Regions from separate parts of the Mesorhizobium sp. PUT5 genome, predicted to be linked through region 2. Evidence: riboswitches for the same ligand, from Rfam matches in the RefSeq annotation. Region 2 holds a riboswitch; the other holds the start of a gene.
The links. Region 2 has a riboswitch for thiamine pyrophosphate ahead of thiB (thiamine ABC transporter substrate binding subunit). Riboswitches for the same ligand answer to the same signal wherever they lie in the genome.

Region 1 (7,256 bases), 3.9 Mb from region 2:
AAGACCGTTTCGGTGAGCACGGCGCCGTAGAGCAGGTCGCCGAAGGCCAGGCCGATCATGGTCACCGACGGGATCAGCGCATTCCGCAGCGCGTGGCCGAACAGCACCGACCGCCGCGAAAGGCCGCTTGCCCGGGCGGTGCGCACATAGTCCTCCTGCAGCACCTCCAGCATGGCCGACCTTATCTGCCTTGTGACGATGCCGAGATGGACGAAGCCCAGCGTCAACGCCGGAAGGAGCAGATGCTGCAGAGCGCTGCGCAGGGCCGTCCAGTCGAGGGCGAGCAGCGCATCGACCGTGTAGAGCCCGGTGATCGTGGGCGGCGGGGCGATCCCGCTGGCGAGGCGCCCCGAGCCGGGCAGGATGCCGAGGCGGCCGTAGAAGATATAGATGAGCAGCAGGCCGAGCCAGAAGGCGGGCGTGGAGATGCCGGTGACCGAGATGGTGCGCGAGATCTGGTCGATCCACCTGTCCTTGGCGACGGCCGAGACGACGCCCAGCGGAATGCCGGCGGCGACGGCGAAGAGGAGGGCCGCGAGCGCCAGCTCGATGGTCGCCGGGAAGAAGCGCTTGATGTCGTCGATGACCGGCCGCTGGGTGCGGATCGAGATGCCGAAATCGCCCTGGGCGATCTGGCCGATATAGGTGAGATATTGCCTCCACAGCGGCTGGTCGAGGCCGAGCTGGCGGCGCATGTTCTCCACGATCTCGTTCGTGGCCCGGTCGCCCGCCATCATGCGCGCGGGGTCGCCGGGGATCATGTGCGAGATGACGAAGGTGACGACCGTCACCCCGAACACCACGAAAACGAGGAAGATCAGGCGCCGCCTGACGATGCTGACGAAGGACACCTGTCGCTTACCTTGCAACTGCCGCCGCCCGCCGCTGCCGCGGCGAAGCGGGGCTCATGGACGGCGGGACCCCCTCCGTCGCGCCGGGTCACGGCGCTTTCGACATGTCGGCGAAGTTGAAGATCTGCACCAGCATGGGGTTGTAGACGTAGCCCTTCACGTCGTCGCGCATGGCGAACTGGTAGTTGCGCTGGAACAGGAGGATATAGGGCGCCTCCTCCACGACGATCTTCTGCGCTTCCTGGTAGAGCGTCTCGCGCTGTTTCTGGTCGGTTTCGCTCGCCGCCTTGCGGATCAGTTCGTCGACCTTGGGGTTGGAGTAGAACGCCCTGTCGCCCGGCAGGCCCTTCAGGTTGGAGTCGAACCAGAAATTCATGAACATGTAGGGATCGCCGTAGTCGGGCGACCAGTTGCCGGCGGCGATGTCGAAGTCGCCCGTGTTGAGCTTGTCGCGCATCGTCGGATAGGCGAAGTCCTGCAGCTTCACCTTGACGCCGATATCGGCGAGGTTCTGCTGCAGCACCAGGCCGATCTGCTCCCAGGCCGGGTCGGTCTTGGCATAGAGATAGTTCAGCGACAGGTCCGAGACGCCGGCTTCCTTGAGCAGGTCCTTGGCCTTTGCCGGGTCGTAGGAATACTGCATGGCATTGTCGTCATGCCCCCACAGGCCCTTCGGGATGGGTCCGCGCATCTGTTCGGCCTGGCCGAGCATGATGCCGTCGATGATGCCCTTGTAGTCGATGGCGTAGGACAGCGCCTGCCGCACCTTGACGTTGTCGAGCGGCGGCTTCTCGTTGTTCAGATAGAGATAGGTGACATAGAGGCTGGGCTCGTCGACGACCTTGATGCCCTCCTTGCCCTTCAGCGCGTTGAGCTGGTCGATCGGAATGTCCTCGGCGATGTTGACGTCGCCGCGCTCGAGCTGCAGCCGGCGGGCCGAAGCCTCCTTGATGATCTTGATGTCGATTTCCTTGAGCGCCAGCTTGCTGCCGGTCCAGTGCGGATTGGGCTCCATGACAAGGCGCTGGCCCTTTTCCCAGCTCTTCACCTGGTAGGGGCCCGAGCCCATCGTGTGGTCGGCGAGATAGCCCTGCGCCAGGTCGTCGCCGGAGGCCTTGTCCATGACGGCCGGGTTCACGATGCTGCCGCCGCTGGTGGCCAGCGTCGACAGGAAGGGCGCGAACGGCTCCTTCAGCGTGAACTTCACGGTCTTCGGATCGACGACGTCCACCGCCTCGATCGCCTCGAACGAGCCGAACGGCCCCTTGGCGATCTTGATCATGCGGTCGAAGCTGAACTTCACGGCTTCGGCATCGACCGGCTTGCCGTCGGCGAAGGTGTGGCCGTCGCCGAGCGTGAAGGTCCAGGTCTTCATGTCGGGGCTGTTGGTCCAGGAGGTCGCGACTTCCGGGGCGATGTCGGTCGAGCCGCCGTCGAAGCGCACCAGCCGCTCATAGGCCGGATAGCTGGCGGTCCAACTGTTGTTGGTGACGGTGACGGCCGGGTCGATATTGTCCGGATCGCCGGATTTGCCGATCACCAGCACCGCGTCGTCGGCCGCGGCGGCCGGCAACGGAACCGCCATCGCGAAGACGGCCGACATAAGCAGGCCGCCCAATACGGCCGCCCGGTTCCAACGTGTTTCCATTGTCCGTTCCCCGATTTCCGCTTGTGGTTGGCCGCGCGCCCGGCGGCGGCCCCATAGTTTCCCGGGAAGGCAACGCGTGTCAATCCTGCCGGCCCATCGGAAGCGCGCTCGACAAGCGGCTTGCCCCGCGCCGGGGAATCTGATTGATTGCACCCATCCACAGGGGTGCTCCGTATTGCCGGGGCTGAGACCAAGGCGCCAAGCCTTCAAACCCTAGAAGCTGATCTGGGTAATACCAGCGGAGCGAGGCGGGCGATGTTTTCAGGCGCACAGGTTTCCCTTTATCCCATGACCGACGATTTCGTCGGCGTCATCACCGGCGCGCTCGCCGCGCTCGATCCCTATCGCGAGCGGCTGCGCATCGAGACCGACGATATCTCCACGCTGATCGTGGGGCCGCCGGAAGTGCTGTTTCCCGCCTTGCGCGACCTCTTTTCGGCGGCGGCGGCTACCGGCCGGCACTGCGTGCTGTCGGCCGCCATCTCGCGCGGATGCCCCGGCGAGCCGGACGACGAGATCTGCGCCACGCCGCTGCTGGGCGGCCCGCGCGAGCCGCTGGAAACGCGCAAGGACGCGGCCCTGGCCGAGGTGGCGCGCGCGCCCGACAAGGCCACGCCGACCGCCGCGCAGTTCTCGCTCTACGTGATGGGCACCGGCGACCATATGGACGAGATCTATGGCTGCATCGATTTTCTGAAGCGCTCGGGCGTGTTCGGCCGCTCCAAGAATTTCTGCACGAGGCTCGACGGCGACGCCGGCGCCGTCTTCGCCGCGATCGAAGCCGCATTCTGCCGGTTCGGCCCGCCCGAAGGCCATGTCACCATCGACCTGACGGCATCCGCCAACAGCCCGACGCCGCGCTGAAGCGCATTTGCGTCACAGGTTCGACATGTCCAGACCCGTCGTCTTCGCGCGTTCGCTCGCGGCCCTTTCGGCCAGGGCCGGCCCGGCCCTTCTTTCGGTCGGCGCGCTGCTGGTCGCCTGGGAGCTTTACGCCCGCCTGTCGGGCGTCTCGCCCACCACCTTGCCGGCGCCTTCGCGCGTGCTCGTCCAGGCTGTGCAGAACCGGCAGGCGCTGCTGGACAACACCCTGCCCACCCTGCGCGCCACGCTTTTCGGCTTCGCCTGCTCGCTGACGGCGGCCTTCGTCTTCTCGGTGCTGGTGGATTTCTTCCGGCCGCTGCGGCGGGCGCTGTTTCCGGTCTTCATCATCAGCCAGACCCTGCCGCTGGTGGCGATCGCGCCGCTCGTCGTGCTGTGGTTCGGCTTCGGCCTGGCGCCGAAGATCGTGCTGGTGGCGCTCGTCACCTTCTTCCCGATGATGGTGGCGCTGGCGCGCGGCTACGAGGCCACCGATCCCGACATCGAGGCGCTGCTGGCCTCCATGGGGGCCTCGCGGCTCAGCATGTTCATGCTCGGCCGCCTGCCCTCGGCGCTGCCCTTTTTCTTCGCCGGCCTGCGCATCTCCATCACCTATGCCGTGGTGGGGGCGATCTTCGCCGAATATGCCGGCGCCGCGAAGGGGCTCGGCATCTACATCCTCAACGCCAAGAACAATTTCCGCCCCGACCTGGTGCTCGCCGCCGTGCTGGTCAGCGCCACGCTCACGCTTGTCCTGTTCGGCGCGGTGGTGCTGATCGAACGCCTGGCCCTGCCCTGGGAGCGGCTCGGCGAAAGGCGCCGGCCATGAGCGCGCCGCGGCTGGAATTGCGCGGCCTGCGCAAGCGCTTCGACGGCCTGGATGTGCTGGCCGACATCTCGCTTTTCGTGCGCCCGGGCGAGTTTGTCTCGATCCTCGGGCCCTCCGGCGCCGGCAAGTCCACGATCTTCAAGCTGCTGACCGGCGGCCTGCGCGCCGACGGCGGCGACATCCTGTTCGACGGGGCCGCGCTCGCCCCCGGCCGGCGGCCCTTCGCCTTCATGCCGCAGCGCGATGCGCTGATGCCCTGGCGGCGCATCGTCGACAACACCACGCTGGGCCTCGAAGTGCAGGGCGTGCCGCGCAAGGCCGCGCGCCAGCGCGTGGCGCCGCTGTTCGCCGAATTCGGGCTCGACGGGTTCGAGCGCCACTATCCGGCGCAGCTTTCCGGCGGCATGCGCCAGCGAGCCGCGCTGCTGCGCACCGTGGTGCAGCAGCGCGACATGCTGCTGCTGGACGAACCCTTCGGCGCGCTGGACGCGCTGACCCGCGCGGCCATGCAGCGCTGGCTGCTGGGGATATGGGAGCGGCACCGCTGGACGGCGCTGCTGATCACCCATGACGTGCGCGAGGCGGTGTTCCTCTCCGACCGCATCTATGTGCTGAGCGCCCGCCCGGCGCGCGTGCTGGCCGAGATCGCGGTGCCGCTCGGCCATCCCCGCCCCGATTTCGGCACGCCCGAGGCGGCGGCCGTCGAATCCCGCCTGCTCCAGGCCCTCCTCAACCCGCAATCCCAAGACAGGACATGACCATGCTTACCCGCCGCCAGCTTCTGCTTGCCGCCGCCATCGGCGCCGCCTTCTCCGCCCGCGCCGCTTCGGCCGCGGCGCGCCCGGTGAGCATCGCGCTCGACTGGACGCCCAACACCAACCATGTCGGCCTCTTCGTCGCCCAGGCCAAGGGCTTCTACGCCGAGGCCGGCCTTGCCGTGCAGATCCTGCCCTACACCGACAGCTCGGCCTCGACGCTGGTGGCCAACCGGGTCGCCGATTTCGGCATCACCGGCTCCATCGCGCTGTTCACCCAGCGCACGGCCGGCGCCGATCTGGTGGCCACCTATGCCGTGACCCAGACCGAGACCGGGCGGCTGGTGGTCAACGCCGACCGCGCCGACATCACCCGCCCGCGCGACCTCGACGGCCTGACCTATGGCGGCTTCGGCAGCGCCTGGGAAAACGCGCTGATCGGCACGATCATCCGCCATGACGGCGGCAAGGGCGAGTTCAAGACTGTGACGCTCGGCACCTCCGCCTACCAGGCGCTGGCCGATGGCACGGTGGACTTCACGCTGGAGGTCTACACCTGGGAGGGCGTCGCTGCCAAACTGCAAGGCCGGGAGCAGCGCGCCTTCCGCTATGCCGACTACGGCGTGCCGGACGAGCACACCAGCCTCATCGCCTCCAGCGGCGCCTATCTGGAGGGCAATGGCGGCATCGCCTCCGACTTCACGGCCGCCACCCGGCGCGGCTACGCCTATGCGGTCGCCCACCCGGAAGAGGCGGCCGACCTGCTCGTCGCCGCAAACAGCGACGCCCTGACCGACCGCGCGCTGGTGCGCGCGTCGATGCGGGAACTGGTCGACGGGCATTACCTGCAAACCGCCGCCGGCGTCGTCGGCACGATCGACCCTGCCAAGATGCAGGCGATCGGCGATTTCCTGTTCGAGGCGGGCATCCTGCGCGATGCCGGCGGCAACCCGGTCGGGCAGCGGCCGGATTTCTCGCGCTATTACACCAATACCTATATGGGCGGCTGACAGCGGCCGCCTCAGGCGCGCAGCAGGGCCTCCGCCAGCGGCTGGTTGACGCACAGATGCGTGGCCAGCCCGCCGCGGATCGCCGCAAGCGTGGCCTGCGCGCGGTCGGCGCCGCGCACGATCAGCAGGCGCTTGCGGGCGCGGCGCAGCATCTCGATCTCGACCGCGATCAGCCGGTCGTCGGGGGGCATGCGGCAGGCCTTGCCTTCGGCCGTTATGTAGCGGCAGCACATGATGCCGCGCGCGCCGGTGGCCGCGGCCGCGGCCAGGTCGTCTGCCGTGGCCATGCCGGCGGCGACGAGATGGGTGTCGGCCGAAAGGTTGCCGATGGAGGTGACGACCATGTCGAGCTGCGAGAGGCGCTCGAGCTGGGCGCGGATGGTCGGCTCGGACAGGAAGGTCGCGGCCAGCTCGGGATTGGCGACCAGCGCCGGGGCATGCAGCGTGTAGCAGCGCGCCGACAGGCTGTTGGCGATGAGGATGGCGCAGCTTTCGGAGGCCGGCAGATGGCTCGACACCATCGACCCGACCATCTGGCACACCTCCACGCCGTCGACGGCCAGGCGCGGCAACTGCATCGCCATCTCGTGGACGGTGCGGCTCCACTCGACGCCGATCCGGTCGCCCGGCTCGATGATGTCGCAGAAGGCGGTCGCGGCGACGCGCGCCAGTTGGGCGAGTTCGAGCGCCGGGTCGGCGGGCCCGCCCTCGCCGGTGCGCGACACGTAGACATCGGCAAGGTCGAAGCGCTCGCGCAATTCGCGCGCCATGCCCGAGGTGGCGAGCGAGCGCCCGTCCACGCGGATGTTGACGATGCCGCGCTCTCGCGCCTCGCGCAGCATGTTGACGATGGTGGCGCGCGAAACCTTCATGCGCCGGGCGATGTCGCTCTGGGTCAGCCCCTCGCCGTAGTAGAGCAACGCCACATTGGCCAGGAAGGCATCCTTGTCGGCTTGCGTCTTGGCCAGCCCGGAGTGCAGGTTCATGTTCAGGCGTTCACCTTCTTGCCGCCGGACTGCCCGTAGTTCTTGCGGAACCAGTTGTAGCAGCGGTCGATCTCTTCCTGCGACAGCTCTTCCACAGGTCCGCGCAGCATTGCAAGATGCGTGGTGAAGGCGGCTTCCTCCAGATACATGGCGATGTTCGTCGCCTCGGTCGCGGATTTGCCCATGGTGAAGACGCCGTGGGCCTTGACCAGGACCGCCCAGCCGCCTTGTGCCGCCTCGATTATGGCCTGCCCGGTGTCGACCTCGCCCGGCGTGGCATAGCGAGAGCAGGGCACGTCGCGGCCGAGCATGTGGG
Region 2 (7,256 bases):
CCGTTGGGCCCGACGAGGCCGACGCGGTCGCCGCGCTGGATGCGCGTGGAAAACCCCTTCACCACCGCGAGATCGCCGAAACTCTTGTCGATGGCCTTGGCCTCGATCACCAGCTTGCCGGATTCGGCCGCGTCGCTGGCGACCAGGGTGGCCGTGCCCTCCGCACCGCGATGGTTGCGGAAGCGCTGGCGCATGACCTGCAATTCGCCGAGCCGGCGCATGTTGCGCTTGCGCCGCGCGGTCACGCCGTAGCGCAGCCAGTGCTCCTCGCGCACGATCTGGCGGCCGAGCTTGTGCTGCTCGCGCTCCTCTTCCTCCAGCACCTGGTCGCGCCATTCCTCGAAATGCGAAAACCCCCGGTCCAGCCGGCGCGTGCGCCCGCGGTCGAGCCACACGGTGGCGCGCGAGACCCGCTCCAGGAAGCGGCGGTCGTGCGAGATGACCACCAGCGCCGAAGAGGTGCGGATCAGCTCCTCCTCCAGCCACTCGATGACCGACAGGTCCAGATGGTTGGTGGGCTCGTCGAGCAGCAATATATCAGGCTCCGGCGCCATCACCCGGGCAAGCGCGGCCCGCCGCGCCTCGCCACCGGAAAGGTCGTCCGGGCACTCCTGCCCGGTCAGTTCCAGATGCTCCATCAGATAGGTGGCGCGATGCGGATCGTCCGCCGGCCCCAGTCCGGCCTCGACATAGGCGCGCACGCTGGCGAAACCGTCCATGTCGGGCATCTGCGGCAGGTAGCGGATCGTGGCGGAAGGCTGGCGAAAGAGCTCGCCCTCCTGCGGCTCCACCATGCCGGCAGCGATCTTCAGCAGCGTCGATTTGCCGGAGCCGTTGCGGCCCACCAGCGCGATCTTGTCGCCCGGCCCGGCGGCGAGGTCGGCGCCGTCGAGCAGCGGCGTGCCGCCGAAGGTCAGCCTGATACCGGCGAGATTGAGAAGCGGCGGAGCCATTTCAGTCGCGTCTCCATATTGGGACCGCAGGGGCAAGGCATTGAAACAACGATGATATATCTATTGATATATCAGACGACAGATGTACCGGCATTGCCACGCTCACGTACCCGGATCGAGGCGCGGATGGGCGAGCAGCACGGCCCGGCCCTGGCCGAGGCCGATCTCCAGCCTGCCCTTCACTTCGTTGGAAAGGGTGAGCGAGGAGCCGAACGGCACCTCCACCTCGAAAAGCGGCCACTTGGCACCCTCGACGGTGAGCCCGGAAAGGCCGGAAAAGGCCAGCACCGAAAACAGCGTTCCGGCCTCATAGTCGAAGCGGCCGCGGCCGGGCAGCAGCGGCACCCCTTCCTGCGCGCCGCTGGTCAGCAGCACCGGCGTGCCGGCTTGCGCCAGCCTGAGCGCCAGCGCCATGTGCAGGAAGGCGTGATCGGCGCGCTGGCCGCCGAAGGCGCCGGCCAGCACCAGCGACGTCGCCCCTTGCTCAAGCGCAATGGCGACGGCCAGTTCGCCATCGGTCATGTCCTTGTCGGCCGGGAATTCGCGCCGGGGCACGGCGGCAAGCTCGCCCGGCAGATGCGGCGGCGTGGAATCGAAATCGCCCACCCACAGTTCCGGCCGCACGCCGAGCAGCGCGGCATGCAGCATGCCGGAATCGGCAGCGATGACGCGGCTGCCCGCAATCTGGCGGTCGAGGCGGGGCGTGCGCACCAGGTCGCCGCCGAGCAGGAGGGTGAAAAGGCTCATGGGCTCGCCTTACCAGTCCGATCGGGCAAACGGAAGGCCGCGCCTCGGGTCCCGACGGCACTTGCGTGGCGCGGCGGCCCGGCCTATGTGTGCAGGCGCTCTAACGGGGTGCCGGACGCTGCGCGCGGACCGGCTGAGAGGCGTGATCGCCAACCCGCTGAACCTGATCCGGTTTGTACCGGCGGAGGGATTAGATGCCTCGGAAGATCCGGCGCCTCGATTCCCGCAACACTTGCAAGGAGGCGCCCATGCGCAAGATATTGTCGATCCTTCTGCCCGCCCTGGCGCTGGCCGCCACGGCCCTGCCCGCCGCGGCCAAGGACAGGCTCACCGTCTACACCTATGAAAGCTTCACCGCCGACTGGGGTCCCGGCCCGGCAGTGAAGAAGAACTTCGAGGCCGAATGCGGCTGCGAGGTCGATTTCGTCTCGGTCGCCGACGGCGTGGCGCTGCTCAACCGCGTCAAGCTGGAAGGGGCCGCCACCAAGGCCGACGTGGTCCTCGGCCTCGACACCAACCTGACCGCGGACGCCAGGGCTACCGGCCTGTTTGCCCCGCACGGCCCGGTCGGCGACGTCAACGTGCCCGGCGGCTGGAGCGACGACATTTTCGTCCCGTATGACTACGGCTATTTCGCCGTCGTCTACGACACCGATAAGCTCAAGACCCCGCCAACGAGCCTCAAGGAGCTGGTCGAGGGCGACCCGAGCCAGAAAATCGCCATCCAGGACCCGCGCACCTCCACGCCGGGCCTCGGCCTGCTGCTCTGGGTCAAGTCGGTCTATGGCGACGAGGCCGCAGGCGCCTGGGCGAAGCTGAAAGACAGGGTGCTGACGGTGACCCCCGGCTGGAGCGAGGCCTACGGCCTGTTCACCAAGGGCGAGGCGCCGATGGTGCTGTCCTACACCACCTCGCCGGCCTATCACATGATCGAGGAGAAGACCGAGCGCTACCAAGCGGCCGCCTTCTCGGAAGGCCACTACCTCCAGGTCGAGGTGGCCGGCATCACCACCACCGGGGCGAAAAACCCGCTGTCGCAGAAGTTCCTCGCCTTCATGACCGGTCCCGGCTTCCAGGACGCCATTCCCGAGACCAACTGGATGTTCCCGGCCGGCAGGACCGACAAGCCGCTCGACCCGGTCTTCGACAGGCTGGTGAAGCCGGCAAAGACGCTCATCCTCAGCCCCGAGGAGGTGGCCGAGAACCGCAAGGCCTGGGTGGACGAATGGCTTTCCGTCATGAGCAAGTGAAACGCCCCCCGCCCGCGAGCGGGGTGAGCGCACATGAAGATACCCCCTCCCCCTTGCGGGGAGGGGTTAAGGATGGAGGTGCTGTTGCGCCGAAACTCATGGGCGCTCGCGTTGCTCTCGCGGCGAAGGCGGAGCCGCGCATCTGCGCCGGCATTTTCGCGCTGGCCTTCGTCGGCATCCTGATCGGCGGCGCCTTTGCCGGCCTTGTCGCCGAGGGCGCGGGCGATTTCGGCAATGCGATCCTGGCCTTCGACGCCTATCTGCTGCGCGTGGCGCGCTTCACGCTCTGGCAGGCCGCGCTTTCCACGCTTCTGTCGGTGCTGCCGGGGCTGCTGGTGGCCCGCGCGCTGTCGCGCCACCCGCGCTTCTTCGGCCGCACGCTCCTGCTGCAACTGTTCGCCGTGCCGCTGGCGCTGCCCGCCATCGTCGCAGTGCTCGGCGTGCTGGCGCTCTATGGCCGCGCCGGCTATTTCGCCGATCTCCTGACAGCGGCCTCGGGCGGCACATGGCCCGGTATCTACGGCCTGTCCGGCATTCTCGTGGCGCATGTCTTCTTCAACATGCCGCTTTGCGCGCGCCTTTTCCTGGAAGCGCTGCAAACCGTGCCGGCCGACCAGTGGCGGCTGGCCAGCCAGCTCGGCATGGATGCGCGCGCCACCTTCCGGCTGATCGAGTGGCCGGCGCTGCGGCAGGCGCTGCCGGGCGTCGCCGGGCTTGTCTTCATGCTGTGCATCACCTCCTTCACCATCGTGCTGACGCTGGGCGGCGGGCCGGCCGCCTCGACGCTCGAGGTCGCCATCTACCAGGCGCTGCGCTTCGATTTCGATCCTGCGCGCGCCGTTGCGCTGACGCTGCTGCAGGTGGCGCTGACCGCCATCGTCGTGACGGGGCTCGCCCGGCTCGGCGCCACAATGACCGGCGACGCCGGCCTGCCGGTGGCCCCCCGCCGTTTCCTGTCGCCGGGCCGGGCCGAAACCGCCCTGAACGCGTCGCTCATCCTGCTCGCGCTCGCCTTCGTCGCCGGCCCGATGGTCGCCACGGTCGCGGCCGGGCTTCAGGCCGACCTGGTGCGGCTGGCCGGCGAGGCACCTGTTCGCCAGGCGGCGCTGACCAGCATCGTTCTGGCCTTCCTGTCCGCCTTGCTGGCAGCGGCTCTTTCGCTGGCGCTGGCAATGGCCCGGCGCGCGCTGGAGCTTGGCCGCCGCGGCCGGCGCAAGTCCTTGCTGGAGACGCTGACCGATACCGGCGCCGGCTTCGTGCTGGTGGTGCCGCCCATCGTCGTCGGCGCCGGCTGGTTCATGCTGCTGCGGCATTTCGGCGATGTCTTTGCCGTGGCCCCGATCATGGTGGTGACCGTCAATGCCGTCATGGCCATGCCTTTCGCCATCCGCGCGGTGCGGCCCGCCTACGACGCCTCCAGCGAGCGCCACGAGCGGCTGTGCGCCCAGCTCGGCATTTCGGGCTGGACCCGGCTGCAGCTGGTCGACTGGCCGGCGCTCAGGCGCCCGCTCGGCACCGCCTTCGCCTTCGCCATGGCGCTGTCGCTGGGCGACCTCGGCGTCATCGCCCTGTTCGGCAGCGACCAGGTGCAGACACTGCCCTATCTGCTTCTGGCACGCATGGGCAGCTACCGCACCGCCGACGCGGCCGGGCTGGCGTTGCTTCTGGGCACCGTCTGCCTGGCCCTGATGCTGGCCGCGGGGCGTCTGGGAAGGGAGAAAGCCGAATGAACCAGATGCCGACCGACGCTGCCGCCACAGGTGCGACCGCCGGCCTGCCGGTGCGGCTGGACGATGTGCGCTTCCTCTACGGCGCGACCGAATTCGTCTATGATACGGCCTTCGCCGCGGGCGAGATAACGGCGGTGATGGGCGCCAGCGGCTCCGGCAAGTCCACCCTGCTCAATCTCGTCGCCGGCTTCGAGACGCCGGCCGCCGGCCGCGTGCTGATCGGCGGCCGGGACCTTACCGCCGCGCCGCCTTCGGCACGCCCCGTGTCCATGGTGTTTCAGGAAAACAATCTCTTCGCCCACCTGACGGTGGCCGACAATGTCGGCCTCGGCCGGTCGCCCGCCCTGAAGCTCACCCATGGCGATCGCGCCGCGATCGCCGACGCGCTTCACCGCACCGGCCTGGCCGGCAAGGAGCAGCGCCTGCCGCGCGAGCTTTCCGGCGGCGAGCGCCAGCGTGTCGCCCTGGCAAGGGCGCTGGTGCGTGACCGGCCGGTGCTGCTGCTCGACGAGCCTTTCGCCTCGCTGGGCCCGGCCCTGCGCGACGACATGCTGGACCTGGTGGACGCCCTTCAGGCCGAGCAGGGCATGACGGTGCTGTTCGTCACCCACCAGCCCGACGATGCGCGCCGCATCGCCCACCGCGTCGTGTTCCTGGAGGACGGCAAGGTTGTCGCCGCCGGACCTGCGGGCGATTTCTTCGCCGGTGCTGGACCGGCGGCATTTCGGCGCTATATCGGCGCCGATGACGGTGGATCACGCGATGTTGCCCGCAAGCGGACATAATTTACGGTCAAACCCTCTCCATTGAACGGGGCGCTTGCTTGGCATCATGGGTTGGCTGCTTTCGGTTCGAACGGTGAAGGGTATGATCGCTACGGGCTGATTCGCCCCCGGCGAAACTGAAAGGATGCCGACCTGCTCGACGGCCTGCACATTGCCGCCCTGAAGCCGCTGGCGCGCCTTGTCGCGCTGGCCGGCCTTGCCGTGTCGCTGGCCGCCTGCCAGTCGGTCATGCCGGGCAGCGTGGAGGAATCCGGCTTCCAGCCCTCCGACAAGCCGGTCACGGTCGACACCGTCACCGCCAACAACAAGCTGGCCGAGCTTGCCCGGGCGCAGCATCCGCGCATCCTGGCCACCTATGGCGGCGAATATTCCGATCCCAAACTGGAGCGCATGGTCGCCAAGGTGGTCGGCAACCTGACCACCGTGTCGGCCAACCCGACGCAGGCCTACCGCATCACCATCCTGAACTCGCCCAACGTCAACGCCTTCGCGCTGCCGGGCGGCTATCTCTACATCACACGGGGCCTTTTGGCGCTGGCCAATGATTCCTCCGAGGTCGCCGCCGTCATCGCCCACGAGATGGGCCACGTCACCGCCAACCACGGGCTGGCGCGCCAGAAGCTGGAGGCCGAGGAGGGGCTGGCGACCAAGGTGGTGTCGGACGTGCTGGGCGACAGCCCGACCGCGCGCGTCGCGCTCATCCGCGGCAAGCTCAGGCTCGCACAGTTCTCGCGCAACCAGGAACTGGAAGCCGACGCCATCGGCATCAAGTCGGTCGGCGAAGCCGGCTATGATCCTTATGCGGCCAGCCGCTTCCTGCAATCCATGTCCGCCTATACGGACTTCCGCTCCATCAGCGGCGCCACCGACGCCAGCCTGGATTTCCTGGCCACCCACCCCAACACGCCCCAGCGCATCGAACTGGCCCAGCGCCTGGCGCGCCAGTTCGGCCCGCCCGGCGTCGGCACGCGCGACCGCGATTCCTTCCTGGCCGGCATAGACGGCATCCTCTACGGCGACACGCCGGAGGAAGGCTATGTGCGCGGCAACACCTTCCTGCATCCGAAGCTCGGCGTGTCCTTCTCCGTGCCGGACGGCTTCATCATCGACAATTCGAGCGCCGCCGTCACCGCCACCGGCCCCGGCGACATGGCGGTGCGCTTCGACGGCGTCGACCTCGACCGCAAGCGCTCGCTGACCGACTACATCCGCAGCGGCTGGGTGGCGGGGCTTGACGACGCCAGCGTGCGCCAGGAAACCATCAGCGGCAACGAGGCGGCCGTCGCCCACGCCCGCGCCGACGGCTGGCAGTTCGACATCGCCGTCGTTCGCGCCGGCGACCGGGTCTACCGCCTGCTCACCGCGGCGCCCGCGGCCAGCAACGCCCTCGATTCGGTCGCCCGCACGGTGAGCGGCTCCTTCCGCCTCCTCAGCGCATCGGAGAAGGCGGCGCTGAAGCCGCTGCACATCCGCGTGGTCTCCGTGCAGCCCGGCCAGACGGTCGGCTCGCTCGCCGCCATGATGGTGGGGGTCGACCGCAAGCTCGATCTGTTCCGGGTGTTGAACGCGCTCGCTCCCGTGGCCACGGTCTCGGCCGGCGACAAGGTCAAGATCGTCACCGACAAATAGTCAGTCGGCCAGCGCCACCAGCGCGTCGGGGTCGTAGGCCAGCCGGATGCGTGCGCCCAGCGGGATGTCGTCGGCGCCGAAATCGTTGGTCTCGGTCACCGAAAGCGGCTTTTCCAGCCCCGGTATCTCCACGACGAGGTGGGTGATCTCGCCGAAATAATG

Region 1: another riboswitch for thiamine pyrophosphate. It lies ahead of ACTDI4_RS01980 (YkoF family thiamine/hydroxymethylpyrimidine-binding protein); the one in region 2 lies ahead of thiB (thiamine ABC transporter substrate binding subunit).

What each region holds. Positions count from the first base shown of each region.
Region 1 is NZ_JBQOSO010000003.1:63,632-70,887, reverse strand. Features, by position in the region: gene ACTDI4_RS01990 (ABC transporter permease) at 1-851, opposite strand, end outside; gene ACTDI4_RS01985 (ABC transporter substrate-binding protein) at 940-2,499, opposite strand; TPP riboswitch at 2,651-2,764, shown strand; gene ACTDI4_RS01980 (YkoF family thiamine/hydroxymethylpyrimidine-binding protein) at 2,755-3,363, shown strand; gene ACTDI4_RS01975 (ABC transporter permease) at 3,389-4,189, shown strand; gene ACTDI4_RS01970 (ABC transporter ATP-binding protein) at 4,186-4,947, shown strand; gene ACTDI4_RS01965 (ABC transporter substrate-binding protein) at 4,944-5,954, shown strand; gene ACTDI4_RS01960 (sugar-binding transcriptional regulator) at 5,966-6,940, opposite strand; gene ACTDI4_RS01955 (L-ribulose-5-phosphate 4-epimerase) at 6,943-7,256, opposite strand, start outside.
Region 2 is NZ_JBQOSO010000003.1:3,979,366-3,986,621, forward strand. Features, by position in the region: gene ACTDI4_RS20975 (ABC-F family ATP-binding cassette domain-containing protein) at 1-953, opposite strand, end outside; gene ACTDI4_RS20980 (thiamine diphosphokinase) at 1,056-1,700, opposite strand; TPP riboswitch at 1,795-1,907, shown strand; gene thiB (thiamine ABC transporter substrate binding subunit) at 1,949-2,950, shown strand; gene thiP (thiamine/thiamine pyrophosphate ABC transporter permease) at 3,049-4,680, shown strand; gene thiQ (thiamine ABC transporter ATP-binding protein) at 4,677-5,465, shown strand; gene ACTDI4_RS21000 (M48 family metalloprotease) at 5,625-7,094, shown strand; gene ACTDI4_RS21005 (ABC transporter ATP-binding protein) at 7,095-7,256, opposite strand, start outside.